2 regions of the Pseudomonas sp. 9.2(2024) genome follow, and region 1 is predicted to be linked to the other one. Evidence: predicted binding sites of a transcription regulator. Region 1 holds the regulator's gene; the other holds the start of a gene.
The links. Region 1 encodes sigma-54, which starts transcription at its own class of promoters, with help from an activator protein. Its sites were predicted from a motif close to ANTGGCATNNANNTTGCTNT; they were not measured.
Positions count from the first base shown of each region.

Region 2: the regulator sigma-54 is predicted to act here: its motif matches at 11,454-11,473, upstream of ABFB52_RS09925 (circularly permuted type 2 ATP-grasp protein).

Region 1 covers NZ_CP155585.1:1,256,153-1,270,903, forward strand. Annotated here, with positions in the region: gene ABFB52_RS05490 (superoxide dismutase) at 1-43, shown strand, start outside; gene ABFB52_RS05495 (ZIP family metal transporter) at 74-967, shown strand; gene ABFB52_RS05500 (HPr family phosphocarrier protein) at 1,005-1,280, opposite strand; gene rapZ (RNase adapter RapZ) at 1,296-2,153, opposite strand; gene ptsN (PTS IIA-like nitrogen regulatory protein PtsN) at 2,156-2,620, opposite strand; gene raiA (ribosome-associated translation inhibitor RaiA) at 2,632-2,940, opposite strand; gene ABFB52_RS05520 (RNA polymerase factor sigma-54) at 3,014-4,507, opposite strand; gene lptB (LPS export ABC transporter ATP-binding protein) at 4,694-5,419, opposite strand; gene lptA (lipopolysaccharide transport periplasmic protein LptA) at 5,419-5,964, opposite strand; gene lptC (LPS export ABC transporter periplasmic protein LptC) at 5,951-6,523, opposite strand; gene ABFB52_RS05540 (HAD family hydrolase) at 6,532-7,056, opposite strand; gene ABFB52_RS05545 (KpsF/GutQ family sugar-phosphate isomerase) at 7,057-8,031, opposite strand; gene ABFB52_RS05550 (ATP-binding cassette domain-containing protein) at 8,308-9,120, shown strand; gene mlaE (lipid asymmetry maintenance ABC transporter permease subunit MlaE) at 9,120-9,917, shown strand; gene mlaD (outer membrane lipid asymmetry maintenance protein MlaD) at 9,917-10,384, shown strand; gene ABFB52_RS05565 (ABC transporter substrate-binding protein) at 10,396-11,046, shown strand; gene ABFB52_RS05570 (STAS domain-containing protein) at 11,043-11,348, shown strand; gene ABFB52_RS05575 (BolA family protein) at 11,464-11,703, shown strand; gene murA (UDP-N-acetylglucosamine 1-carboxyvinyltransferase) at 11,726-12,991, shown strand; gene hisG (ATP phosphoribosyltransferase) at 13,119-13,754, shown strand; gene hisD (histidinol dehydrogenase) at 13,880-14,751, shown strand, end outside.
Region 2 covers NZ_CP155585.1:2,179,810-2,194,560, forward strand. Annotated here, with positions in the region: gene ABFB52_RS09855 (alpha/beta fold hydrolase) at 1-637, opposite strand, end outside; gene aroC (chorismate synthase) at 768-1,859, shown strand; gene ABFB52_RS09865 (MFS transporter) at 1,891-3,036, shown strand; gene ABFB52_RS09870 (methylthioribulose 1-phosphate dehydratase) at 3,033-3,659, shown strand; gene ABFB52_RS09875 (acireductone dioxygenase) at 3,751-4,296, shown strand; gene mtnC (acireductone synthase) at 4,301-4,984, shown strand; gene ABFB52_RS09885 (DUF3509 domain-containing protein) at 5,063-5,341, opposite strand; gene ABFB52_RS09890 (long-chain-acyl-CoA synthetase) at 5,732-7,570, shown strand; gene ABFB52_RS09895 (ankyrin repeat domain-containing protein) at 7,668-8,186, shown strand; gene ABFB52_RS09900 (hypothetical protein) at 8,277-8,807, shown strand; gene ABFB52_RS09905 (PLDc N-terminal domain-containing protein) at 8,879-9,070, shown strand; gene speE (polyamine aminopropyltransferase) at 9,205-10,080, shown strand; gene ABFB52_RS09915 (hypothetical protein) at 10,237-10,470, shown strand; gene ABFB52_RS09920 (ribonuclease E inhibitor RraB) at 10,681-11,028, shown strand; gene ABFB52_RS09925 (circularly permuted type 2 ATP-grasp protein) at 11,507-12,916, shown strand; gene ABFB52_RS09930 (alpha-E domain-containing protein) at 12,929-13,879, shown strand; gene ABFB52_RS09935 (transglutaminase family protein) at 13,876-14,685, shown strand; gene ABFB52_RS09940 (cytochrome c) at 14,700-14,751, opposite strand, start outside.

The DNA of each region.
Region 1 (14,751 bases):
CTGGCCGGAAGTTGCTGTGCGCTATCAGGCCGCGCTGGTTTAAGTCTCCTATAAAAACAATCCAAGGGTGACTATGGGCACTGAAACACTGGCGATCGGAAGTGGGCGTATGTTTCGTTACGCAATTGGATCGCTGCTGCTATTGGCGGGCATGACCTTGCTGGTGGCGCATGGGCTGGAATGGCTGAATCTGGAGCCGAGATTGTCGCGGGCATTGCAGGGCGGCGCGATCTGCGCTCTCGGCACTGCACTCGGCGCGGTTCCGGTGCTGGTGATCCGCAACATGCCCCAGGTCCTGGGCGATACGCTGCTGGGTTTTGGCGCCGGTGTGATGCTGGCGGCAACCGCGTTTTCGCTGATCGTGCCGGGAATCGCTGCCGCCGAAAGTCTGGGGCTTGGCCCGTGGGGCGCCAGTGGTTTGATCTGTTTCGGCATCATGCTCGGGGCGTTCGGCCTGTATCTGGTGGATCGCAAGGTGTCCGGGGCTTCGCCGGAAATGCTCATCGGCACTGTCGAGCATCCGGTGATTCCGCCACGTATCTGGTTGTTCGTGTTTGCCATCATTGCCCATAACATCCCGGAAGGCATGGCCGTCGGTGTTTCCGCTGGCGGCGGCATGCCGGACGCTGACAGCCTGGCGATGGGCATCGCCTTGCAGGATGTGCCGGAAGGACTGGTCATTGCGCTGGTGTTGGCCGGAGCCGGGATGTCGCGGGTCAAGGCGTTTCTGATCGGGGCGGCATCGGGCCTGGTCGAGCCGGTGTTTGCACTGCTGTGTGCGTGGCTGGTCAGCCTGGCGGAACTGTTATTACCCCTGGGACTGGCGCTGGCGGCCGGGGCAATGCTGTTGGTGGTGACTCACGAAGTGATCCCGGAGTCGCGGCGCAATGGTCACGACAAGCTGGCGAGCCTGGGATTGTTGATCGGGTTCTGCCTGATGATGGTGATGGATACGGCGTTGGGATGAGAGGGAGGCTTGCTCCCTCCCTCGACACTAAAGGCTTTCAACCGCCTTCGTCGAAGTAGTTGTTGATCAGCGCGACCAGCGCATCCATGGCTTCCTGTTCCTGATGACCCTCAGTACTCAGGTGGATTTTGGTGCCCTTGCCGGCGGCGAGCATCATCATCGCCATGATGCTTTTGCCATCAACCGTGGTTTCCGGGGTGCGACCCACTCTGATCGTGCAGTCGGGATATTGACCCGCCACGCCAACGAACTTTGCCGACGCCCGGGCATGCAGGCCCAGCTTGTTGATGATTTCGATTTCCAGAGCAGGCATCGCGGTGTGAATCCTTTAGCTGAGGTCGCGGTGGCGAACCTGGACGTTCTTCAGGGTTTTCTGCAGGGCCTGACCCAGGCGTTCGGTCAGGTAGACGGAACGGTGGTGTCCGCCGGTGCAGCCAATGGCAATGGTCACATAAGCGCGATTGCTTGCAGCGAAGCGCGGCAGCCATTTGAACAGGTACGCATAGATGTCCTGGAACATCTCTTCGACCTCCGGCTGCGCCGCCAGGTATTCCGCCACAGGCTCATCGAGCCCGGATTGTGCGCGTAATTCCGGTTTCCAGTACGGATTGGGCAGGCAGCGTACATCGAACACCAGATCCGCATCCACCGGCATGCCGCGTTTGAAACCGAACGACTCCACCAGAAATGCAGTCCCCGGCTCCGGTTGGTTCAACAGTCGCAGCTTGATGGTATCGCGCAGCTGGTAGAGGTTCAGATTGGTGGTATTGACCTTCAGGTCGGCCAGATCGGCGATCGGGCCCAGCAGCGCGGTTTCGTCGTTGATGGCTTCGGCCAGCGAGCGATTGGCATTGCTGAGCGGGTGGCGACGACGGGTTTCCGAAAAACGTTTGAGCAACGTTTCGTCATCGGCGTCCAGGTACAGGACATCACACTGGATGTGCCGGCTGCGCACTTCCTCGAGCAACTCTGGAAAGCGTGACAGATGGCTCGGCAGGTTGCGGGCGTCGATCGAGACCGCCACCTGTGGCTGGAGCATTTCGGTATGAACCAGCGCGCGCTCGGCGAGGTCTGGCAACAAGCCGGCTGGCAGGTTGTCAATGCAGTAGTAGCCGTTGTCCTCAAGGACATCCAGGGCGGTACTTTTACCCGAGCCGGAACGGCCACTGACAATGATCAAGCGCATGGTTACGGCCTGTTCTGTTCTTCCAGTACAACCTGGTACAAGGCTTCGTTGCTTGGCGCGCTGCGCAGTCTGTCGCGCACGTCCTTGCGGTCGAGCATGCTGGCAATCTGGCGTAACAGCTCCAGGTGCGCATCGGTGGCGGCTTCCGGCACCAGCAGGACGAACAGCAGGTCCACAGGCGCGCCGTCGATAGCGTCGAAATCGATAGGGGCATCAAGGTACATCAGCGCACTGATCGGCGCTTCGCAGCCCTTGAGGCGGCAGTGAGGAATGGCGATGCCGTTGCCAAAACCGGTGGAACCCAGTTTTTCACGGGCAATCAATGCCTCGAAGACATCTTGCATCTCCAGATCCGGGACTTCCCGGGCGATCAGGTTGGCAATTTGTTCGAGGGCTTTCTTTTTACTGCCGCCCGGCACGTTCACCAGGGAACGGCCGGGGGTCAGGATACTTTCAAGTCGGATCATGGGGGTGGGGGTTATCGACCGGTAGCGCCCTGAAGCAGGCTCTGGGTCTTTTCCTTATGCTTTTTGAGTTGTTTATCAAGCTTGTCGGTCAACGCGTCGATCGCAGCGTACATATCGGTATGTTCCGCGTTTGCGACGACCTCGTTGCCGGGAATATGCAGCGTGGCTTCGATTTTCTGCTTCAGCTTTTCGACGCACATCGTGACCTGTACGTTGGTGATCTTGTCGAAATGCCCTTCGAGCTTCTTGAGCTTGAGCTCGATGTACTCGCGCAGAGGCTGGGTAACTTCCAGTTGGTGTCCACTGATGTTGACTTGCATACAGCTTCTCCTTCGTTGCCAGTGCATAAAGCGGCAGGCCGAAGAGCCTGCCACTGGAACGCTGTAACGTGGCTTACATCAACCGCTTGCGTTCGCTCGAAGGCGCGATCCCGAGGGATTCGCGGTACTTGGCGACGGTGCGGCGAGCCACCTGAATGCCTTGTGCCTCCAGTAAACCAGCGATCTTGCTGTCACTCAACGGCTTTTTCTGATTTTCCGCGGCAACCAGTTTCTTGATGATCGCGCGGATCGCCGTGGACGAGCATTCACCGCCTTCTGAGGTGCTCACATGGCTGGAGAAAAAGTATTTCAGTTCATATATGCCCCGTGGGGTATGCATGAATTTCTGCGTGGTCACCCGGGAAATCGTCGACTCGTGCATGCCAACCGCCTCTGCAATGTCGTGCAGGACCAGCGGCTTCATGGCTTCGTCGCCGTACTCCAGAAAGCCGCGCTGATGCTCGACGATCTGGGTGGCTACTTTCATCAGGGTTTCGTTGCGGCTCTGCAGGCTCTTGATGAACCAGCGAGCTTCCTGCAACTGATTGCGCATGAAGGTATTGTCGGCGCTGGTGTCGGCACGGCGCACGAAACCGGCGTATTGGGCGTTGACCCGCAGGCGCGGTACCGATTCCTGGTTCAGCTCGACCAGCCAGCGCTCGTTGTCCTTGCGCACGATGACGTCAGGCACCACGTACTCGGCTTCGGTGGATTCGATCTGCGAGCCTGGGCGCGGATTGAGGCTCTGCACCAGTTCGATGACCTGGCGCAGTTCATCTTCCTTGAGCTTCATGCGCCGCATCAGCTGGCTGTAGTCGCGGCTGCCGAGCAGGTCAATGTAATCGGTGACCAGACGTTTGGCCTCGGCCAGCCAAGGGGTCTTGGCCGACAGCTGGCGCAATTGCAGCAGCAGGCATTCGCCCAGGTTGCGTGCGCCGATGCCTGCCGGCTCGAATTGCTGGATGCGGTGCAGGACGGCTTCGATCTCGTCCAGCTCGATGTCGAGCTCGGGATCGAAGGCTTCGAGAATTTCTTCGAGGGTTTCGTCCAGGTAGCCCTGATTATTGATGCAATCGATCAGGGTGACGGCGATCAGGCGATCGGTGTCGGACATCGGTGCGAGGTTCAACTGCCACAGCAGGTGGCTTTGCAGGCTCTCGCCGGCGGAGGTGCGGGTGGTGAAGTCCCACTCGTCATCGTCGCTGCTCGGCAGGCTGCTGGCGCTGGTCTGGTAGACGTCTTCCCAGGCGGTGTCAACGGGCAGTTCGTTGGGGATTCGCTCGTTCCATTCGCCGTCTTCGAGGTTGTCGACTGTCGGCGCGGTCTCCTGATAAGAAGGTTCCTGGATCTCGGTGTTGGGCTTCTGTTCGGCGTTGTCGGCCATGGGATCGGAGTTGTCGAAGTCGTCGCCGTCTTCCTGGCGTTCGAGCATCGGATTGGATTCCAGAGCCTCCTGGATTTCCTGTTGCAGATCCAGGGTAGACAATTGGAGCAGGCGGATGGCCTGTTGCAGCTGCGGTGTCATCGTCAGCTGCTGGCCCATTCTCAAGACTAGCGATGGTTTCATGGCAGGGGCTTAACACCTTATTCGCCGGCGCTATGCGCCATCCACTACAGGGCGCCGGAGCGCCAAACTTAAGCAAATTATATGCCTGAAACTGTCGTGTTTGCCTAGAGCGCTGTAACAATAAAAGCGTATAAAAAAGCGCTTCAACGTTACAGCACCCGGACGGCTGGTCGAATACCGTCGAGCTTACAGGCGGAACTCGTGGCCCAGGTAGACTTCCTTCACCAGATCGTTGGCGAGGATGGTCGCGGAGTCGCCTTCGGCGATCAACTGGCCATCGTTGACGATGTAGGCGGTTTCGCAGATATCCAGCGTCTCACGGACGTTGTGGTCGGTGATCAGTACACCGATGCCCTTGGCCTTGAGGTGGTGGATGATCTGCTTGATGTCGCCGACAGAGATCGGGTCGACACCGGCGAACGGTTCGTCGAGCAGGATGAATTTCGGTGCCGTGGCCAGTGCACGGGCGATTTCCACCCGGCGGCGCTCACCACCGGACAGGCTCATGCCGAGGTTGTCGCGGATGTGGCTGATGTGGAATTCCTGCAGCAGGCTTTCCAACTCCTTGCGACGACCGGCCTTGTCGAGCTCCTGACGGGTCTCAAGGATGGCCATGATGTTGTCGGCTACCGACAGTTTGCGGAAGATCGACGCTTCTTGCGGCAGATAGCCGATACCGGCCTTGGCGCGACCGTGCATCGGCTGGTGGCTGACGTCCAGATCGTCGATCAGTACGCGACCCTGATCGGCCTGGACCAGACCGACGATCATGTAGAAGCAGGTGGTCTTGCCGGCGCCGTTAGGGCCGAGCAGGCCGACGATCTGACCGCTGTCGATCGACAGGCTGACGTCGCGCACGACCTGGCGGCTTTTATAGGCCTTGGCCAGGTGCTGAGCTTTCAGAGTTGCCATTACTGGGTTTTCTCGTCGGTTTTCTTCTTCGGCTGGATCACCATGTCAATGCGCGGACGCGCTTCGGTGACCTTGTTGCCGGTGGCACGACCAGCGCTGGCCAGCTTTTTCACCGTGTCATAGACGATTTTCTCGCCCTGAGTGGTGTTGTTGTCCTTGTCGACGACTTTCGCCTTGTCGATCAGCACAACGCGGTTTTGCGCGGCGTGGTACTGAATGGTCACGCCCCAGCCCTGTACAGGCTTGGTGTCGCCCGCCGTCTGCAACTGCTCGAAGTAGGCAAGGTTGCCCACCGAGGTCACGACGTCGATATCGCCGGTCTGGGTGCGGGTGATGGTCACGGTGTTGCCTTTGACGATCATCGAACCCTGAGTGATGATCACGTCACCTTTATAGGTAGCAACGCCGTTCTTGTCGTCCAGCTGGGCATCGTCGGCCTGAATACGGATTGGCTGCTCTTGATCGTTCGGCAGAGCCCAGGCGCTCACGCTTCCCAGTGCTGCGCCCAGACTGAGCAAAATAGGGAGGGTTTTAACGAGCCTCATACTGTCCTCTTACGTTCGATAGCAGGTGTATCCTGCTTTCCTTCAAATACGCTTTCATTCCTACGCCAGTCGATACACCGCCAGCGCCGTCGATTCTAACGGGTTGCTGGGTCTGCGCATATTGCTGCTGCGGGAACACCGTCATGCGAGTGGAGGTGATCAGGGTGTCGCGGTTCTTTTCGTCGGTGCGCTTGACGCGTACCGAGTCGATCAGCTCGACCTCGGTGCCACCGGAGTTCACTTCACCGCGTTCACTGGTCACGTGCCATGGGAAATCGGTGCCACGGAACATGTTCAGATCAGGCTTGGTGACCAGTGTAATGTCGGTCGCCTTGACGTGCTCAGCCTTGTCGGACGTCATTTCGTACTGCACTTTGCCGTCTTCGAGGTACTGGATCGTGTGGGTATTGGTCGCATACCAGTCGATCGGGCTTTCCTCTGCCGAAACCGGCGGTTTGTCGAGGAAGCGTTCCGGGCTGATGTTCCAGTAGCCGACCGCACCGAATATCGCTGCGATGCAACCGAACAGCAGGATGTTGCGAAACTTTTTGCTAAACATGGTTGGACTCACAGGTACGCGTTGTTGGCGGCGTCGAGGCTGCCTTGGGCGCGCAGGATCAGTTCGCAGAATTCGCGGGCGGCACCTTCGCCGCCACGGGCCTGGGTGACGCCATGGGCGTGCTCGCGCACAAAGGGGGCGGCGTTGGCCACGGCCATGCCCAGCCCTACACGGCGGATCACCGGCAGGTCCGGCAGGTCGTCACCGAGGTAAGCCACTTGCTCATAGCTTAGGCCCAGTTGCTCCAGAAGACCGTCGAGCACGACCAGTTTGTCTTCGCGGCCCTGAAACAGGTGCGGGATCCCCAGGTTTTTTGCCCGGCGTTCGACCACCGGGGTCTTGCGACCACTGATGATGGCGGTCTGTACACCAGCATTCATCAGCATCTTGATGCCCTGGCCATCGAGTGTATTGAAAGTCTTGAACTCGCTGCCGTCTTCAAGGAAGTACAGGCGACCGTCGGTGAGGACACCGTCGACGTCGAAAACCGCCAGTTTGATGGCTTTGCCGCGTTGCAGCAGATCGGTGCTCATTTACATCACTCCTGCGCGCAGCAGATCGGAGAGGTTGAAGGCGCCGATCGGGCGATCCTCTTCATCTACGACAACCAGCGCGTTGATTCGGTGGTCTTCCATGATTTTCAGGGCTTCGGCCGCGAGCATCTCGGCGCGGGCGGTCTTGCCGTGCACGGTCATTACCTGGTCGATGGTGGCGCTATGGATATCAATGCTGCGATCCAGGGTGCGGCGCAGGTCGCCGTCAGTGAAGATCCCGGCCAGTTTGCCGTCCGTTTCAAGAATGACGGTCATGCCCAGACCCTTGCGGGTCATTTCCATCAGCGCGTCCTTGAGCAGGGTGCCGCGCTGTACCTGCGGCAGTTCCTGACCGGCGTGCATGACATTTTCCACTTTCAGCAGCAGGCGTCGGCCCAGTGCGCCGCCCGGGTGGGAAAAGGCGAAATCTTCGGCAGTGAAGCCGCGCGCTTCCAGCAGCGCCACGGCCAGGGCGTCGCCCATGACCAGCGCAGCGGTGGTCGAGGAGGTCGGTGCGAGGTTCAGCGGGCAGGCTTCGTGTTCGACGTGAACGTTGAGATTGACCTCGGCAGCCTTGGCAAGCGGCGATTGCGGGTTGCCGGTGACGCTGATCAGCTGGATGCCCAGGCGCTTGATCAGTGGCAGCAGGGTGACGATTTCGTTAGTGGAGCCGGAGTTCGACAGGGCCAGAATCACGTCATCGCGAGTGATCATGCCCATGTCGCCGTGGCTGGCCTCGGCCGGGTGCACGAAAAACGCCGGGGTGCCGGTGCTGGCCAGGGTCGCGGCAATCTTGTTGCCGATGTGCCCGGACTTGCCCATACCGACCACGACAACACGGCCCTTGCTGGCCAGAATCATCTCGCAAGCGCGTACGAAATCGGCGTCGATATGGGGCAACAAGCCTTGTACGGCTTCCACTTCGAGGCGGATGGTGCGTTGTGCCGATTGAATCAGGTCGCTGGTTTGGCTCATGTCAGAAATCGTATAGCCCGATGAAAAGGCGGCGATTATAGCGGTTATGTTGAAAAGCCTCACGCAAGTTCGTCGTGCTTTGTCATTCCTCGTTACCAAAACTCTGTAAATAAGGCCTGAAGCCCTTCAACTCGCCGAATGCGGGCCGGTGCAGGCCTTGGGCGCTTGCCCTTTGCAGTGATATAGTTCGCCGCCAGTTCGGCCTGCCCGGGATGTAGGGGCTTTCTTCCAGGAAGCCAGGCGTCCGAGTGAGAGGCTGCATCGCAAGGAGTTTAGATGAGTGCCGATAACGCCTACGCGGTCGAGCTGAAGGGAGTCTCCTTCAAGCGCGGTGCGCGGAGCATTTTCAATAACGTCGATATCCGCATCCCGCGCGGCAAGGTCACCGGCATCATGGGGCCTTCCGGGTGTGGCAAGACCACGCTGCTGCGCCTGATGGGCGCGCAGTTGCGGCCATCCAAAGGCGAGGTCTGGGTCAACGGCCAGAACCTGCCGAAGCTGTCGCGCAGCGATCTGTTCGATGCGCGCAAGCACATGGGCGTGCTGTTTCAGAGCGGTGCGCTGTTCACCGATCTCGATGTGTTCGAGAACGTCGCCTTCCCGCTTCGTGTTCATACCGACCTGCCGGACGAGATGATCCGCGACATCGTGCTGCTCAAATTGCAGGCGGTGGGACTGCGCGGGGCGATCGAACTGATGCCCGACGAGCTGTCCGGCGGCATGAAACGCCGTGTCGCACTGGCCCGTGCCATTGCCCTCGATCCGCAGATTCTCATGTACGACGAACCGTTCGTCGGCCAGGATCCGATCGCCATGGGCGTTCTGGTTCGCCTGATCCGTCTGCTCAACGATGCCCTGGGGATCACCAGCATCGTGGTGTCCCACGATCTCGCCGAAACCGCGAGCATTGCCGACTACATCTATGTGGTCGGTGATGGGCAGGTATTGGGGCAGGGCACGCCGGACGAACTGATGAACTCGGACGATCCGCGTATCCGCCAGTTCATGACCGGTGAACCCGACGGCCCGGTGCCGTATCACTTTCCAGCGCCGGATTACCGCGCAGATCTTCTGGGGAAGCGCCGCTGATGCGCAGAATTACATTAATGGAGCGTGTACGTCGCTTCGGCCTCGCCGGAATCGACAGCGTCGCAGTGTTCGGGCGTTCGACCCTGTTCCTGTTTCATGCCTTGCTGGGTCGTGGTGGCATCGGTGGCGGTTTTGGCCTGCTGGTCAAGCAGCTGCACTCCGTCGGTGTGATGTCGCTGGTGATCATCGTGGTGTCCGGGATTTTCATCGGCATGGTGCTGGCGCTGCAGGGCTTCAACATCCTGTCGAGCTACGGCTCGGAGCAGGCTGTCGGGCAGATGGTGGCGCTGACCCTGCTGCGTGAACTGGGGCCGGTGGTGACCGCGCTGTTGTTCGCCGGTCGTGCCGGTTCGGCGCTGACGGCGGAAATCGGCAACATGAAATCGACCGAGCAGTTGTCCAGCCTGGAAATGATCGGGGTCGACCCGCTCAAGTACATCATCGCTCCGCGTCTGTGGGCCGGCTTCATTTCCCTGCCGGTGCTGGCGATGATCTTCAGCGTGGTTGGCATCTGGGGCGGTTCGTGGGTCGCCGTCGACTGGCTGGGCGTCTACGAAGGTTCCTACTGGTCGAACATGCAGAACAGCGTGAGCTTCGGTGACGATGTGCTCAACGGCATCATCAAAAGTGCAGTATTCGCTTTTGTCGTCACCTGGATCGCCGTATTTCAAGGCTATGACTGCGAACCCACTTCCGAGGGGATCAGCCGTGCCACTACCAAGACCGTGGTTTACGCCTCGCTGGCAGTCCTCGGCCTGGACTTTATTCTGACCGCTTTGATGTTTGGAGATTTCTGATGCAAAACCGCACCCTGGAAATCGGTGTCGGCCTGTTCCTGCTGGCAGGGATCCTGGCCTTGTTGCTGCTGGCCCTGCGGGTCAGTGGCCTGTCTCCGACTTCGACCACCGATACCTACAAGCTTTACGCGTATTTCGACAATATCGCCGGCCTGACGGTCAGAGCCAAAGTGACCATGGCGGGTGTGACCATCGGCAAGGTCACCGCGATCGATCTGGACCGCGACAGCTTCACCGGTCGGGTGACCCTGCAAGTGGATAAAAGCGTCGACAATCTGCCGACCGACTCCACAGCATCTATCCTGACTGCGGGTCTGCTGGGCGAGAAGTACATCGGTATCAGCGTGGGCGGGGAAGACACTCCGCTCAAGGATGGTGGAACCATTCACGACACCCAGTCGTCTCTGGTACTGGAAGACCTGATCGGTAAATTCCTGCTCAATACCGTTAGCAAAGACGCCAAATGAGGAGCTTTTGAATGATCTCTACCTTGCGACGTGGCCTGTTGGTGTTGCTTGCGGCACTGCCGCTGGTGGCTAACGCCGTGGCGGTACAATCGGCGCACGATCTGGTTCAGGACACCACGAACCGGATGCTCGCCGATCTGTCGGCCAATAAAGAGAAGTACAAGCAGGATCCGCAGGACTTCTACACCGCGTTGAACACCATCGTCGGGCCGGTCGTGGATGCCGAGGGCATTTCCAAGAGCATCATGACGGTCAAGTATTCGCGCAAGGCAACCCCGGCGCAGATGAAGACCTTCGAGGAAAACTTCAAGCGCGGCCTGTTCCAGTTCTACGGCAACGCCTTGCTCGAGTACAACAACCAGGGCATCACCGTCGATGCACCCAAGGATGAGTCGGGCGACCGCACCAGCGTCGGCATGACCGTCAAGGGCAACAACGGCGCGATTTATCCGGTGTCGTACACCCTCGAGAAGATCAACGGCGAGTGGAAACTGCGTAACGTGATCATCAACGGCATCAACATCGGGAAACTGTTCCGTGACCAGTTCGCCGACGCGATGCAGCGCAACGGCAACGACCTGGACAAGACCATCAACGGCTGGGCCGGTGAAGTCGCCAAAGCCAAGCAGTCGGCCGAGCAGAACGAGAAGCCAGCCCAATGACCGAGTCGGCCATTCGTCTGGACGAAGCCAGTGAGCTGCAGCTCAGCGGCGTGCTGGATTATCGCACCGCCCCTGACCTGCGCGAGCAGGGCAGGGCGCTGATCAAGTCGTGCAATGCCCCGGCATTGGTGATCGATTGCTCGGCGGTGGAGAAGTCCAGCAGCGTCGGTCTGTCGCTGCTGCTGTGCTTCATTCGCGATGCCAAGGCCGCCGGCAAGGCGGTCAGCATCCGCGGGATGCCCGAAGACATGCGTGAAATTGCTCAGGTCAGCGAACTGACCGAGCTGTTGGCGCAACCCTGAACCCGCATCTATAGAGAAGCCCCCCGTCAGAGTCCTGCGCAGCGGGGTTCGCAGGCGCGGGGCTTTTTTGTATGATGTCCGACCCGTGCGCACAGGGCGCCGATTGAGGTTGAGCATGCAGGCCGTAGAAGTGAAGAGCTTCCTTGAAGGAAAGCTGCCAGGAACGCTGGTGGAAGTTGAAGGCGAAGGCTGCAACTTCCAGCTGAACGTGATTAGTGATGAACTGGCGGCGTTGAGCCCGGTCAAGCGTCAGCAAAGCATCTATGCCCATTTGAACCCTTGGATCGCCGATGGCAGCATCCACGCGGTCACTATGAAATTTTTCAGCAGCGCGGCCTGGGCCGAGCGCACCTGAGCCCTAGGGCGTCGAGATTCTTATGGATAAATTGATTATTACCGGTGGCGCTCGTCTTGATGGCGAGATCCGCATCTCCGGGGCGAAGAACTCCGCCCTGCCAATCCTGGCCGCCACCCTGCTGTGCGATGGCCCGGTTACCGTTGGCAACCTGCCGCACCTGCACGACATCACCACCATGATCGAGCTGTTCGGTCGCATGGGCATCGAGCCTGTGATCGACGAAAAGCTCAGCGTCGAAATCGACCCGCGCACCATCAAGACCCTGATCGCTCCGTACGAACTGGTGAAAACCATGCGTGCCTCGATCCTGGTGCTGGGCCCGATGGTCGCACGTTTCGGTGAAGCCGAAGTCGCACTGCCTGGTGGCTGCGCCATCGGCTCGCGTCCGGTCGACCTGCACATCCGAGGTCTGGAAGCCATGGGCGCGGTCATCGACGTCGAAGGCGGCTACATCAAGGCCAAGGCCCCTGAAGGCGGCCTGCGCGGCGCGCACTTCTTCTTCGATACCGTCAGCGTGACCGGTACCGAAAACATCATGATGGCTGCTGCTCTGGCCAAGGGCCGCAGCGTACTGCAGAACGCCGCTCGCGAACCTGAAGTGGTCGACCTGGCGAACTTCCTGAACGCCATGGGCGCCAAGGTATCCGGTGCCGGCACCGACACCATCACCATCGACGGCGTCGAGCGTCTGGGTTCGACCTTCTACAAAGTCATGCCTGACCGTATCGAAACCGGTACCTACCTGGTGGCCGCTGCGGTTACCGGTGGCCGTGTGAAGGTCAAGGACACCGATCCGACCATTCTCGAAGCCGTTCTGGAAAAGCTCCGTGAAGCCGGCGCCGAAATCACCAGCGGCGAAGACTGGATCGAGCTGAACATGCACGGCAAGCGTCCGAAAGCGGTCAACGTGCGCACCGCGCCGTACCCGGCGTTCCCGACCGACATGCAGGCGCAGTTCATCTCGCTCAACGCCATTGCCGAAGGCACCGGTGCGGTCATCGAGACGATCTTCGAAAACCGTTTCATGCACGTGTACGAATTGCATCGCATGGGCGCCAAGATCCAGGTCGAAGGCAACACGGCCATCGTCACCGGCACTGAAATTCTCAAGGGCGCGCCGGTCATGGCTACCGACCTGCGTGCTTCGGCCAGCCTGGTAATTTCGGCCCTGATGGCCGAAGGCGATACCCTGATCGACCGCATCTACCACATCGACCGTGGTTACGAGTGCATCGAGGAAAAACTGCAGATGCTGGGCGCCAAGATCCGTCGCGTTCCGGGCTAGTCGCTGCATCTGGACACAGGGAAGTGTCCGTTGAATTCGTTTTGATCGGGGGTGGTAACGCCCTCGATGTATGTCCGGCGCCGATTGCGACCGGACATGAGTACCTTGATAAGGACTGACGTTTCCCATGTTGACCATCGCACTGTCCAAGGGCCGCATCCTTGACGACACCCTGCCGCTTCTCGCCGAAGCGGGCATCGTGCCGACCGAGAATCCGGACAAGAGCCGCAAGCTGATCATCCCCACGACCCAGGAAGACGTTCGCCTGTTGATCGTGCGTGCCACCGACGTGCCGACCTATGTCGAGCATGGCGCGGCCGACCTCGGCGTTGCCGGTAAAGACGTGCTGATGGAATACACCGGCCAAGGCCTGTACGAGCCGCTGGATCTGCAGATTGCCCAGTGCAAGCTGATGACCGCCGGCAAGGTCGGCGCGGTCGAGCCCAAGGGCCGCCTGCGCGTCGCCACCAAATTCGTCAACGTCGCCAAGCGTTACTACGCCGAGCAGGGTCGTCAGGTCGACATCATCAAGCTGTACGGCTCGATGGAACTGGCACCGCTGATCGGTCTGGCCGACAAGATCATCGACGTGGTCGACACCGGCAACACCCTGCGTGCCAATGGCCTGGAACCTCAGGAACTGATCGCCACGATCAGCTCTCGTCTGGTGGTCAATAAAGCTTCGATGAAAATGCAACACGCCCGAATCCAGGCGTTGATCGACACCCTGCGCAAGGCAGTGGAGTCTCGACACCGCGGCTGATGTACCTGCGCGACGTTAAGTCGCGCCCGTCTATCCGCCTCATAGCCAGAATCTCAGGTGCCCAAGCGGAAACGACTGCTAAGTTAGGGCGCCTGAGTTTTTGCCATTCCTATGAGGCTCTCGCTATGACCGCACCGACTGCAATTCGCCGACTCAACGCTGCTGACCCGGATTTCGCGCATCATCTGGATCATCTGCTGAGCTGGGAAAGTGTGTCTGACGACTCGGTCAATCAGCGGGTGCTGGACATCATCAAGGCTGTACGCGAGCGCGGTGACGCGGCACTGGTCGAGTTCACCCAGAAATTCGACGGCCTCGAAGTCGCTTCGATGGCGGACCTGATCCTGCCGCGCGAGCGTCTGGAACTGGCCCTGACCCGCATCACTGTCCCGCAACGCGAAGCGCTGGAAAAAGCCGCCGCCCGCGTGCGCAGCTATCACGAAAAACAGAAGCAGGACTCCTGGAGCTACACCGAAGCCGACGGCACGGTGCTGGGCCAGAAAGTCACGCCACTGGATCGCGCCGGTCTGTACGTGCCGGGCGGCAAGGCGTCGTACCCGTCGTCGGTGTTGATGAACGCGATTCCGGCCAAGGTCGCCGGCGTGACCGAAGTGGTCATGGTGGTGCCGACCCCGCGCGGTGAGGTCAACGAGCTGGTGCTGGCGGCGGCGTGCATCGCCGGCGTCGACCGGGTGTTCACCATCGGTGGCGCGCAAGCCGTTGCCGCATTGGCCTATGGCACCGAAAGCGTGCCGCAGGTGGACAAGGTCGTCGGCCCGGGCAATATCTACGTCGCCACGGCCAAGCGTCACGTATTCGGTCAGGTCGGCATCGACATGATCGCCGGCCCGTCGGAAATCCTCGTGGTGTGCGACGGCCAGACAGATCCGGACTGGATCGCCATGGACCTGTTCTCCCAGGCCGAGCACGACGAAGACGCCCAGGCGATTCTGGTCAGCCCGGACGCCGAATTCCTCGACAAGGTCGCCGCCAGCAT
Region 2 (14,751 bases), 920 kb from region 1:
AGATCACCTGCAACGGCGCCGGCACATTGTCGTCGGTGCGCCCGGCCTTGAGGCTGTCGAGCAGTTCGTTGCTGCGCAGCATTAGCGGGGGAGGGAGGCTGCGGGCCAGTTGCCGACGCAGCACCTGATCGATCGGTCGGGCCGTGCCGGAGAGCGAGATGACCGCCGCCGCGTCGACCTTTGGCGCCGCCAGGCTGGCAATCAGCGCGCCTTCGCTGTGGCCGAGCAGGATCAACGGGCCGAAGCGCGGATCGGCTTTAAGCTTCTGACCCCAGGCCACGGCGTCCGCCACATAGGCTTCCACCGACAGGTTTCGCTCGTCCGGGGTAGCCGCAAGGCTGGCCGCCACCCCGCGCTTGTCGAAACGCACGCTGGCGACATTGTGTTTGGCCAGCACCCAGGCCAGTCGCTTGAGGCTGTCATTGCGCCCGCCATCGGGGTTGTTTCCGTCACGATCGGTAGGACCCGAGCCGGAAAGGATCAGGACAACCGGCACGGGGCTGTCGGATTTTGGCAGCAACAGCGAGCCGAAAAGTTCGCCATTGTCGGTAGTCAACGTGACCGGTCGTTGCAGGACAGTTGCCTGGACGAAGCCGGTAAACAGGGAAAGGCTCAAGATCAAAACTCGCAGCATCATCACGCCATCATTTGCCAAGGTGCCGGTTGGACTCACCCACACCGCTAAGGTTCGAGGATGAACTACTCGGTTAGCCTGCGTATACTGGCGCGCATCACGAATTTGGGTTCGATTTCACGGAGCGTCCTGCATGTCCGGCAATACCTACGGCAAGCTGTTCACTGTCACCACCGCGGGCGAAAGCCATGGTCCGGCGTTGGTCGCCATTGTCGACGGCTGCCCGCCGGGCCTGGAGATTTCCCTTGAGGACCTGCAACGCGACCTCGATCGCCGCAAGCCGGGCACCAGCCGCCACACCACCCAGCGCCAGGAAGCCGACGAAGTCGAAATCCTTTCCGGCGTGTTCGAGGGCCGCACCACCGGCTGCTCCATCGGCCTGCTGATCCGCAACACCGACCAGAAGTCCAAGGACTACTCGGCGATCAAGGACCTGTTCCGCCCGGCCCACGCCGACTACACCTACCACCACAAATACGGCGAGCGCGATTATCGCGGCGGCGGTCGCAGCTCGGCGCGGGAAACCGCCATGCGCGTCGCGGCCGGCGCCATCGCCAAGAAATACCTGGCCAGCCAGGGCATTGTCATTCGCGGCTACATGAGCCAGCTCGGCCCGATCGAGATCCCGTTCAAGACCTGGGAATCGGTCGAGCAGAACGCCTTCTTCAGCCCGGACCCGGACAAGGTGCCGGAGCTGGAAGCCTACATGGACCAGCTGCGTCGCGATCAGGATTCCGTCGGGGCGAAGATCACCGTGGTTGCCGAAGGTGTGATGCCGGGCCTGGGCGAGCCGATCTTCGACCGTCTCGACGCCGAACTGGCCCACGCACTGATGAGCATCAACGCGGTCAAAGGCGTGGAAATCGGCGCCGGTTTCGCCTGCGTTGCCCAGCGCGGCACCGAACACCGTGATGAGCTGACTCCGGAAGGTTTCCTCAGCAACAACGCCGGCGGCATTCTCGGCGGGATCTCTTCGGGTCAGCCGATCGTCGCGCACCTGGCGTTGAAGCCGACCTCGAGCATCACCACCCCGGGCCGTTCGATCGACATTGACGGCAACCCTGTCGATGTCATTACCAAGGGCCGTCACGACCCATGTGTCGGTATCCGCGCTACGCCGATTGCCGAGGCGATGATGGCCATCGTGCTGATGGATCACCTGCTGCGTCACCGTGGCCAGAACGCCGATGTGCGCGTGAGCACCCCGGTGCTGGGTCAGCTTTGATGGGTGATCTCAAAGCCGCCGCGGTCTGACCGTGGCGGCGCTCCCGTACTGGCGGCTGTCCAGTTTCTATCTGTTCTATTTCGCCTTGCTCGGTTCGACGGCGCCGTTTCTGGCGCTGTACTTCGATCACCTCGGATTCAGCGCCGCGCGCATCGGCGAGCTGGTGGCGATCCCGATGCTGATGCGCTGCGTGGCGCCGAACATCTGGGGCTGGCTCGGCGATTACACCGGCAGGCGCCTGGCCATCGTGCGCTTTGGCGCGGTGTGTACGCTGCTGACTTTCTCGCTGATTTTCGTCAGCAAGACCTACGCCTGGCTGGCGATGGTCATGGCCTTGCACGCCTTCTTCTGGCACGCGGTGCTGCCGCAGTTCGAAGTCATCACCCTCGCGCATTTGCAGGGCCAGACGTCTCGCTACAGCCAGATCCGCCTCTGGGGCTCGATCGGTTTCATCATCACCGTGGTCGCCCTCGGTCGCCTGTTCGAATGGCTCAGCCTCGACATCTACCCGGCGGCGCTGGTGCTGATCATGGCTGGCATCGTGCTCAGCAGTCTGTGGGTGCCGAACGCTCAGCCGCCTCAGGGCAACCGGCCGACAGGCGAGGGCTTTCTCAAGCAATTGCGCAATCCCGGGGTGCTGGCATTCTACGGTTGCGTGGCGCTGATGCAGATGAGCCACGGGCCGTATTACACGTTTTTGACTCTGCACCTTGAGCGACTGGGTTACAGCCGTGGCGTGATCGGCATGCTCTGGGCGGTCGGCGTGGTGGCGGAAGTGCTGATGTTCATGGCCATGAGCCGGATCCTCGCGCGTTTTTCCCTGCGGCGGGTGCTAATGGCGAGTTTTCTGCTGGCGGCGTTGCGCTGGTTGCTGCTAGGTTCGTTCGCCGAGTTCCTCTGGGTCTTGCTGTTTGCCCAGGTGCTGCACGCGGCGACCTTCGGCAGCTTTCATGCGGCTGCCATCGCGTTCGTGCAACGTAGCTTCGGCGCGCGCCAGCAAGGACAGGGCCAGGCGCTGTATGCAGCGCTGGCCGGCACCGGTGGCGCGCTCGGCGCGTTGTATTCCGGCTACAGCTGGAATGCCCTCGGCGCGACATTGACCTTTAGTATTGCCAGTCTCGCAGCGCTCGCCGCTGCCGTTATCATTGCCATTCGAATGCAAGAGGACAGGCCATGAGCCTTACCCGTGAACAGCTTGCCCAGCAAATTGTCGACGCCGGGCGTTTTCTTTATGGTCGCGGCTGGTCGCCGGCCACCAGCAGCAATTACTCGACGCGCCTGTCGCCGAGCGAAGCGCTGCTGACCGTGTCCGGCAAGCACAAGGGCCAGTTGGGCCTGGACGACGTGCTCGCCACCGACCTGTCCGGCAACAGTCTTGAGCCCGGCAAAAAGCCGTCCGCCGAAACCTTGTTGCATACCCAGCTCTACAGCTGGCGCCCGGAGATCGGCGCGGTGTTGCACACTCACTCGGTGAACGCCACGGTGCTGTCGCGACTGACGCCGCAAGACTTCATCGAGTTCGAAGACTACGAACTGCAAAAAGCTTTCAGCGGCATCTCGACCCACGAATCCCGGGTGCGCGTGCCGATCTTCGACAACGATCAGGACATTGCGCGCCTCGCCGCCAAGGTGCAGCCTTGGCTCGACGCCCATCCCGATTGCGTCGGTTATCTGATTCGCGGCCACGGCCTCTACACCTGGGGCGCGCAGATGAGCGACGCGTTGCGTCAGATCGAGGCCTTTGAATTCCTGTTTGAATGCGAGTTGAAGACCCGCAGCGTCATGAACCGCCAAGGCTGACTTCACCAGAACCAGCCCCTTTGCCTGATGAATGCAGTGCCCGACCGGTCTCGAAGAACCGGACGGCAAGGCCGATACCGAGGAATGCCCCATGAGCAGCCTGTCCGTCTATCACGTTTCCAGCCCCGAGATTCCGAACAAGGTGCTGACCCATTTCGAAGACATCGCTTCGACCCTGGCCGAGCAGGGCGTGCGCTTCGACCGTTGGCAAGCCGCCGCGAAGATCCAGCCCGGCGCCAGCCAGGAAGAAGTGATCGGTGCCTATAAAGAACAGATCGATAAACTGATGACCGAGCGCGGTTACATCACGGTCGATGTGATCAGCCTCAACAGCGATCACCCGCAAAAAGCCGAATTGCGCGCCAAGTTCCTCGAAGAACATCGCCATGGTGAAGACGAAGTGCGTTTCTTCGTCGCCGGTCGTGGCCTGTTTACCTTGCACATCGACGATTACGTCTACGCCGTACTGTGCGAGAAGAACGACCTGATTTCGGTGCCGGCCGGCACCAAGCACTGGTTCGACATGGGCGAGAACCCGCATTTCGTGGCGATCCGCCTGTTCAACAACCCTGAAGGCTGGGTCGCCAACTTCACCGGCGAAGACATCGCCGGCCGCTTCCCGCGTCTGGAGGACTGAGCCGATGTCGATCAAGGTCATTCTCACCGACATCGAAGGCACCACCAGCGCAGTGAGTTTTGTGTTCGACGTGCTGTTCCCGTATGCGGCGAAGCACCTGCCAGACTTCGTTCGCCAGAACGCCCAGCGTGCCGACGTTGCCGAGCAACTGGACGCCGTGCGCCGCGACAGCAACGAACCGCAGGCTGATGTCGAGCGAGTCGTGGACATTCTGCTGGCCTGGATCGCCGAAGACCGCAAAGCCACGCCGCTCAAAGCGTTGCAGGGCATGGTCTGGGAGCAGGGTTATCAGGCCGGGCAGTTGAAAGGCCATGTTTACCCGGACGCCGTTGAAGCGCTCCAGCGCTGGCATCAGGCCGGTTATCAACTGTTTGTTTATTCGTCCGGTTCGATCCAGGCGCAGAAGCTGATTTTCGGCTGCTCGGAAGCAGGGGATCTGACGCCGCTGTTCAGCGGCTACTTCGACACCACGTCGGGCCCCAAGCGCGAGGCGCAGTCGTACAGCAACATCCAGCAGGCCATCGGGGTCGAACCAGAGGAGATTCTGTTCCTGTCCGACATCGTGCAAGAACTCGATGCCGCCCAGGCTGCTGGCCTGCAAACCTGCGGCCTGGCCCGTGAAGGCGGGGAGTTGGCAGGGCATGTGACCGTCGACAGCTTCACCGGGATTGAGCCGGAAGCGTTCTGAGTTCACCCAATCGACGCGCAAAAAAAACAGGCCGTGAAGCGAAAGCTCCACGGCCTGTCTGTTTATACGGTGTTCGAATTACATCGAGTGATAGGTCGGCAGGGCAAAACGCTGCTGGCTTTGCAGCATGCCGATCTGCGGCAGCTCGCTGGCCTGTTCCGCCAGATCACGACGGATCGCGCTGATTGCCCACGACAGTTGATCACCGGTATGCAGTTGCTGATACGTGAGCGCACGTTTGAACACTTTGCCGTCGGCACTCTTCAGCGTCAGCAGGATCCCGCCATCGGGACGGGGCTGGGTGGTGACGGCGAAGTTGGAAAACAGGGAGGTAAATTTTTCTTGGATCAGGTTCATGTCTTTCAGCTCCGTATGCACTTGAATGGCAAGCATGTATAGGGAGTTGCAGCGATTGTGCCAGTATTTGAGTTTTTAAAAATCCTTATAAATCAGTAATTTATAAAATCTACTGGTTTTGGCTGTCGTGCAATCTGCATGAATGGCCATCGTGCATCCTGCATTTTGCGGGATCATTGTCGATTCGATTGAACCAATACCCTTGGCTGTAATCATGCGGCGTTTAGTAGTGCCGGGGCGGATACAAAACATTGCAAAAACCGCGTGTACAGCCCGCGAAGCCCTGACGTATTTTCGGCCTCGACCCTCGCTCGAGAAGCGCCGGTTGTCTCACCCGATTGCCCGACAATAAAAATCCGGCCTGCACGTCAAGGTCGAACGGGAGCTGCCATGCACCAAGCGCCGAGCGACACGATTACCTGGGGCATGATGCTCCGCAAACTGCCGATGATTGCCAAAGCCATTCCACGGGTGGTGAAAGGCATGAAGGTGGCCAACGTCACGGATCCGACCCAAACCTGTGGCCTGGGCTGGACATTCGAGCAAGCGACGCTGCGCAATCCCGAGGGCCCCGCGCTGCTGTCGGGCGAGGTGGTGCTGAGTTATTCACAGGTCAACCAGTGGGCCAACCGCATCGCCCATTATCTGATCGGGCAGGGCATCGGCAAGGGCGATGTGGTGGCGGTGTTCATCGAGAACCGTCCGGAACTGCTGGTGACGATTCTGGCGCTGGCCAAAGTCGGCGCCGTCAGCGCGCTGCTCAATACCTCGCAGACCCGCGATACGCTGATCCACAGCATCAATCTGGTGACCCCGGCGGCGATTGTTGTCGGTGAAGAGTTGCTGCCGGCATTTGCGGCGGTACGCGAGCAAGTAGCGATCCCGGCAGCGCGCGCCTGGTTCGTCGCCGATCAGGATACCTTCAGCCATCCGGGCATCGCGCCCGAGGGCTACATCAACCTGATCAGCGCCAGTGCCGACGCCTCGGGCGACAACCCGGCCAGCAGCCGGCAGATTTTCTTCGACGACCCGTGCTTCTACATCTACACCTCCGGCACCACCGGTTTGCCCAAGGCCGGGGTGTTCAAGCACGGCCGCTGGATGCGCAGTTCGGCGAGCTTCGGCATGATCGCCCTCGACATGCGCCCGGACGACATCGTCTATTGCACCTTGCCGCTGTACCACGCCACCGGGCTTTGCGTGTGCTGGGGTTCGGCGGTCAATGGCGCGTCGGGTTTCGCGATTCGCCGCAAGTTCAGCGCCCGGCAGTTCTGGAGCGATGTGCGTCGCTATCGCGCAACCACCATCGGTTACGTCGGCGAGTTGTGCCGGTATCTGGTGGATCAGCCGCTCAGCGCCGACGACAGCCGTCACGACGTGCGCAAGATGATCGGCAACGGCCTGCGGCCCGGTGCGTGGGCCGAGTTCAAGACCCGCTTCGGCGTGGATCACATCTGTGAGCTTTACGCCGCCAGCGACGGCAATATCGGCTTCACCAACATCCTCAATTTCGACAACACCATCGGTTTCTCGCTGATGGCCTGGGAACTGGTCGCCTACGACCAGGACAGCGGCGAGCCGATTCGCGGCGATGACGGATTCATGCGCAAGGTCGGTCGGGGTGAGCGAGGCCTGCTGCTGGCGCGGATCGACGACAAGGCGCCGCTGGACGGCTACACCGACCCACAAAAAACCGCGAAAGTCGTGCTACAGGACGTGTTCACCAAGGGCGACCGCTTCTTCAACACCGGCGATCTGTTGCGCAACATCGGTTTCGGCCATGCACAGTTTGTCGACCGTCTCGGCGACACCTATCGCTGGAAGGGCGAGAACGTCTCGACCACCGAGGTCGAAAACCTGCTGCTCCAGCATCCGCATATTTCCGAAGCGGTGGCCTATGGCGTGGAAATCCCCAACACCAATGGCCGCGCCGGGATGGCGGCGATCACCCCGGCCGAGTCTCTGGCGACCCTGGATTTCGCCGAGCTGCTGGCTTTCGCCCGCCAACGCATGCCGGCCTATGCGGTGCCGCTGTTCTTGCGGGTCAAGGTGAAAATGGAAACCACCGGCACTTTCAAATATCAGAAGACCCGCCTGAAAAACGAAGGCTTCGACCCCGGCCTGACGGGGGATGACCCGATTTATGCCTGGCTGCCGGGGACCGAAACCTACGTGCAGGTCACGGATGAAACTCTTGCCGACATCCGGGCAGGCAAGTACCGCTATTGATATTGGCTATCGGCAGTCTTGGAAAAAAGGGGATGACAGCTATCGCTGCGCTCGGGAAACTATCGGCTTTCCGATTGACCGAAAGTGGAGTTGCCCCATGTCCGACCAAAGCCGCCAGATGACCCCCGAAGAAGCTGCCGAATTCACCGAGCAGGTATTCAACAAGGCGCGCGAGGGCGATGCGGTGATGCTCGATCGCCTGATCACTGCCGGTCTGCCGGTGAACCTGACCAACAGCAAGGGCGACACCCTGCTGATGCTCGCCAGTTATTACGGTCACGTGGACGCGGTACAAGTGCTGCTCAAGCACAAGGCCGATCCGGAACAACGCAACGGCAACGGCCAGAGCCCGATTGCCGGCGCCGCGTTCAAGGGTGACCTGGCCGTGGTCAAGGCATTGGTCGCCGGTGGGGCGCAGATCGAAGGCGCCTCCTTCGACGGCCGCACGGCGTTGATGATGGCGGCGATGTTCAACCGCGTTGAAATCGTCGACTTCCTGATCGACCAGGGCGCCGACCCGAAAGCCAAGGATGCCAACGGCATCACCGCGCTGGACGCGGCCCGCACCATGGGCGCCGTGGACACCACTGCGCAGCTGGAAAAACTGCTGGGCTAACGCCGCTGGCCGGAACCCGCTCTGTGGCGAAGGCGAGAATGCGCTATCCTTCGCGCCCTCAAAATTCCCTTCGCCACAGGATCCGCTCCCATGAAAGCCGCACTCGCCGAACTCATCAGCAAAATCAGCTCCGGCTGCATGGGCGACGACGAGATTCAGAAAGTCGCTGACGAAGCGGCACAGGCCTACGCCGATGCCGACGCATTTCTGACCGCCAACCCGGACATCAACTACGACGACACTTTCCCGATTCCGCTGGGCGAGTGGGTCGTGGTCGGCAGCCTGCCGGAGACCGTGCTGTTCCAGGCCGACACCTACGCCGACCTGTTCGCGCAGATCGTTGCCTCGTTCGGCCCGGGTGTCGAGTTCAACCTCAAGCCCAAGCAACTGGCCAAGACCGAGGCGCTGACCGCGCTCAACCGCATCCAGGTGCAGATGAGCAGCCTGAACAAGGAAAACGGTGGTTACACGCTGATGAACTTCAGCCAGCTGCTCGACGACGAGCTGCAAGTGGTGCTGGTCTACGGCAACGACGTGCCGCGCGTGCTGGAACTGTGCGCCGAAGTCGGCATTGCCGCCGCGCCGTCGCTGGAAGCCTTGAAGGTCGCCGTTCACGTCTGAACGCAATAAAAGGGAACCCTGAGCGCGACCGTCTATCCTAAAAGTGCATGCCACTATTCTGGAGCGACACCATGGGTTCCACGTTCAATGGCCTGGTCGGCCTGATCATTCTTGCGCTCGACATCTGGGCGATCATCAATGTGCTGAAAAGCGGCGCCGAGACCGGGATGAAGATCCTCTGGGTGCTGTTGATCATCCTCCTGCCGGTGCTGGGCCTGATCATCTGGGCGATTGCCGGGCCGCGGGGCAATGTGCGGATCTGACCGTTCGCACCGTGATTGGGTCGGACCGATGAACTGAGGTTCGACCTGTCATCTTCGGCAACGTAGAATGCGCGCCTTTCCCGGGCAATCGAACCTGACGATTGGCGCCCGCGCATTCATCGGAGCACTTCACCATGACCGTCACCAAGACCAGCGAATACCTGGAAACCCTCTACGAAGGCTACGGCCAGCGTTTTCGCATGGAAAAACTGCTGCACGAAGTGCGCACCGAACACCAGCACCTGGTGATTTTCCAGAACCCGCGCATGGGCCGGGTGATGGCGCTGGACGGCGTGATCCAAACCACCGAAGCCGATGAATTCATCTACCACGAAATGCTCACCCACGTGCCGATCCTCGCCCACGGCACCGCCAAGCGCGTGCTGATCATCGGCGGCGGCGACGGCGGCATGCTGCGCGAAGTGACCAAACACGCCAGCGTCGAGCACATCACCATGGTCGAGATCGACGGCACCGTGGTCGACATGTGCAAGGAATTCCTGCCGAACCACTCCAAGGGCGCCTACGACGATCCACGCCTGAACCTGGTAATCGACGACGGCATGCGTTTCGTCGCGACCACCACCGAAAAGTTCGACGTGATCATTTCCGACTCCACCGACCCGATCGGCCCGGGCGAAGTGCTGTTCTCGGAAAACTTCTACCAGGCCTGCCACCGCTGCCTGAACGAGGGCGGCATCCTCGTGACCCAGAACGGCACGCCGTTCATGCAGATCGAAGAAGTGAAAACCACCGCCGGCCGCCTGCGCAGCCTGTTCCCGGACTGGCACTTCTATCAGGCGGCCGTGCCGACCTATATCGGCGGTTCGATGACCTTCGCCTGGGGTTCGACCAACCCTGCGTACCGCAAGCTGAGCCGCGAAGTGCTGCAACAGCGTTTCATCGGCAGCGGCATCGTCACCCGCTACTACAACCCGGAAATCCACATCGGCGCCTTCGCCTTGCCGCAATACGTGCTGCAGGCAGTGAACAAGCCAAGCAACGACTGATCGTTCGCGGGTCAGAAAAAGCCGAGGCCGGTGTGCGAAAACACGCCGGCCTCGGCTTTTTTCATGTTGCATCGGTGTAAACCTTTTGAACGATCAATCCTGACAAAAGTCGAGATAGGTGTAAGCCCATTTGCGGGTTTGATCGAGGAGGCTCCGATGTCAAAGTGGAAAGTCACTTTCGTGGACGATCATGGTGAAACGATCGACGAAGTCTTCGAGTGCGAGGAATGCCCCAGCCATGAACGGGCAGCTCGCCTCATCAAGGAGCGGTTGTTGCCGGTCGCCGCCGAGCTTGACCTGAACGATCTGGAAGGGCGCACCGCCGATGCCGGCGTGAAAAGCCTGAAAACCCAGAACAGCATCGAAATCCGCAGCATCACCCCAATCTGAATCTTCATTTTCTTCATGTACCAGGCCTTGGCAGCGGCTCTATCTTGGGGCTACTCTGCAAGCGAGATCAGCGAACGGATCGCTAAGGTCTGGTCTTGTCAGCTACATGCTTGTTTCCCGCCGGCAACGCGGTTGCCGTAAGCACCCGGGCCCGTTGGGCCAGTGCAGGGAATACGGAAAGTCTATCCATCTATGCGAGGGGGACGATTCATGAGCACAGCCTATCAAGAAGACATCAGCAGCAGTGTGCTGCGCCGCATGAAAGAAGGCGGTTTCGATTTTTCCCGATTCCATCCCATCGAGTTCTACGCCATTTTCCCGGACGAGGAGCGGGCGCGCAGGGCGGCAGGCAAATTTCGCGGTGAATCCATCAATGCCCAGGTCAGTGCGCGCGACGACGGCGGCTGGTCTCTGGAATTGAGCAAGGTGATGTACGCAACCTACGACGACATTGGCGATTTCGAGCAGGGCTTTTCGGCGGTGGTCGAGCCCTTGGGCGGCATCATCGAAGGCTGGGGCGTGAAACAGGAGATCCGCAACCGGCACCGTTTGAACTGATCACTCTCGCAACACGTCGAGCTACGGCTGACCTTCGGGTCGGCCGTTGTCGTTTCTGCCCCCCTGAACACCCCATGGCAAAACCCTGAAACAAGAAACCGGCGCAAAAAAAAGCCACCTGAAAAGGTGGCTGAAAGGGAAGACCGGAAGGAGAGGAAACCGCTCAGGGTTACGGCCGGGATGGCTGCCGAGGCAAGCCGGATCAGTGGGGCTGCGTACTTCGTCAGCGACGTTTTTGCAGCGGATGCGCGGATTATCCGCAGCCGGCACCGAGCAGTGAAATCAACTCTGACTATGCTGGTGATAGGCGACGGGACTGCGTCGCAATGAAGCGGGGGCGATCAGGTTGGGGCATTTGCCGCACAGGAATGGTGCGGTGCATGTGACGTGAAGATCCAACCGATTGAAATCAAAGCGTTTATGCCGATGGCACGGGCCTTGCGAAGGCCTGTATGTCCGGAGTGACAAGGAGTACGGCATGATCCGCACCTATTTTGATGAAATGTACGATGCCGGCGGCCAGATCCGCCCGCATTACCGGGAGTTTGCCCGCTGGCTGGCCGAAACGCCTGACGAACTGCTGGCCCAGCGGCGGCGCGAGGCCGATCTGCTGTTCCATCGTGCCGGGATCACTTTCACGCTCTACGGGGACGAGCAAGGGACAGAACGCCTGATTCCCTTCGACACCATTCCGCGCAGCATTCCCGCCAGCGAGTGGCGGATCGTCGAGCGCGGCTGTATTCAGCGGGTCAAGGCGTTGAACATGTTCCTCGCCGACCTTTACCACGAGCAGCGCATCATCAAGGCCGGGATCATTCCCGCCGAACAGGTGCTGGCCAACGAGCAATATCAGTTGGCGATGCAGGGACTGGATCTGCACCGCGATATCTATTCGCACATCTCCGGCGTCGATCTGGTGCGCGACGGCGACGGCACGTACTACGTGCTCGAGGACAACCTGCGCACGCCGAGCGGCGTGAGCTACATGCTCGAAGACCGCAAGATGATGATGCGCCTGTTCCCGGAACTGTTCGCGGCCCAGCGCATCGCCCCGATCGACCATTACCCGAATCTGCTGCTCGACACCCTGAAAAGCTCAAGCCCGATCGACGACCCGAGTGTGGTGGTGCTGACACCGGGACGCTTCAACAGCGCGTTTTTCGAGCATGCGTTCCTGGCCCGGGAAATGGGCGTGGAGCTGGTGGAGGGTGCGGACTTGTTCGTGCGCGACGACAAAGTCTTCATGCGCACCACCGACGGCCCGAAAGCCGTGGACGTGATCTACCGCCGGCTCGACGACGCGTTCCTCGATCCGCTGGCGTTCCGCCCGGATTCGATGCTCGGCGTGCCGGGGCTGCTGTCGTCCTATCGCTCGGGCAACGTGGTGCTGGCCAATGCCATCGGCACCGGCGTGGCGGACGACAAATCGGTGTACCCGTTTGTCACCGAGATGATCCGTTTCTACCTCGACGAAGAACCGATCCTGAAGAATGTGCCGACCTGGCAATGCCGCAATCCGTCTGAACTTTCCCATGTACTGGCCAATCTTCCGGAACTGGTGGTCAAGGAAACCCAGGGCTCCGGCGGTTACGGAATGCTTGTGGGGCCGGCGGCGACGACCGCGGAAATCGATGCGTTCCGCGAGCGGATCAAGGCCAAGCCTCACGCGTACATCGCGCAACCGACGCTGTCGCTGTCGACCTGTCCGACCTTTGTCGAAAACGGCATTGCGCCGCGCCATATCGACCTGCGTCCGTTCGTATTGTCCGGCCGCGAAACCCGGGTCGTGCCCGGCGGTTTGACCCGTGTCGCCCTGCGTGAAGGCTCTCTGGTGGTGAACTCATCCCAGGGCGGCGGAACCAAGGACACCTGGGTGGTCGAGGATTGAAGGAAGCCTGCCATGTTAAGTAGAACTGCCTCGGATCTGTACTGGATGTCGCGTTACCTGGAGCGGGCGGAAAACCTCGCACGGATGCTCGATGTCAGCTATTCGCTGTCGCTGATGCCGCAGGACGGCCGTGGCGACGGCCTGCACGAACTGGCGATGCCTCTGCTGATCACCGGCACGCTGGACGATTACCTGGAACGTCACGGAGAGCTGCATGCCGAGCGCTTGCTGCACTTCTTCGCCCTCGACGCGGCGAATCCGGCGAGCATCTACAGCTGCCTCGGCGCGGCGCGAGCCAGCGCCCATGCGGTGCGCGGGCGAATCACTGCCGACATGTGGGAGAACATCAACGCCACCTGGCTGGAGATCCGTGGGATCGCCAATCAGGGCCTCAGCCGCTACGGCATGAGCCGTTTCTGCGAGTGGATCAAGGAACGTTCGCACCTGTTTCGGGGCGCGTCCTACGGCACCATCATGCGCAACGACGCGTTTCGTTTCATTCGCCTGGGCACGTTCATCGAGCGGGCGGACAACACGTTGCGCCTGCTCGATGCCCGCTACGAAATGGCCGGCGATCAGGCCGAAGCGGTCAGCGACGGCACGGCCCACGCCTATTACCAGTGGAGTGCGCTGTTGCGGGCGCTGTCGTCGTTCGAGGCGTACACCGAGATCTATCGCGATGCGCCCGGCGCCCGGCATGTGGCCGAGCTGCTGTTGTTGCGCGCCGACGTGCCGCGTTCGCTGCGGGCCTGCACGGAAGAGATCGACCAGATTCTCGCGCAACTGCCGGGGGCCAACGGTCGTCCCGCGCAACGGCTGGCGGCGGAAATGGACGCGCGTCTGCGCTACACCGGTATTCAAGAAATCCTTGAGGAAGGGCTGCACGCCTGGCTCACCGAATTCATCCCGCTGGTGCGCCAGTTGGGCAACGCCATTCACAGTTCCTACCTGGAGGCCGCATGAGACTTTCCATCAGCCACGAGACCACCTATCACTACGAAGATCAGGTGCGCGCGAGCATCCAGTACCTGCGCCTGACGCCCCACGACAGCGAGCGTCAGCACGTGCTGAGCTGGCAGCTCGACCTGCCGCGCCCGGTGCGCGCACAGCTCGATCCGTTCGGCAACATCCTGCACGTGCTGACCATGGACGAACCCCACGAAGCGATCATCATCGGCGCCCGGGGGCAGGTCGATATCGACGAGTTGCGCGAAGCGGAGCACGAGAGTCAGTCGGCGCTGCCGTTCCTGCGTTTCACCCGGCTCACCGAGGCTGACGAGGCGCTGCGGGCGTTTGCCGAGAAGTCCTGCAAGCAACGACGCGACCGCAATGCACTGATCGACCTGATGCATGGGCTTAACCAGCACATGACCTACAAACCGGGCGCCACCGAAGTCGACACCAGCGCCGCCGAGGCGTTTGCCGGCCGGGCGGGTGTTTGCCAGGATCACGCCCACGCGTTTCTCGCCTGCGCGCGCAGCCTCGGAGTGCCGTCACGTTATGTGTCGGGCTATCTGTACAGCGAGGATTGCGAGCATCTGGCCAGTCACGCCTGGGCCGAAGCCTGGATCGATGACGCCTGGTACAGCTTTGACGTGACCAATGAACTGGCGCGGCCGGAGCGGCACCTGAAACTGGCGGTGGGTCTGGATTATCTGGATGCCTGTCCGGTGCGCGGCATGCGCCGGGGCGGCGGGTCAGAGCAGATGCACGCGAAAGTGCTGGTGTCGCCGACACCAGCGCCAATCATCTCGGTGCAACAACAGTAAACGACGTAGTTGGCTTACTTGGCCGGCGCAACCTTGCGCCCGGCCATGTGCTGCAAATACCCGATC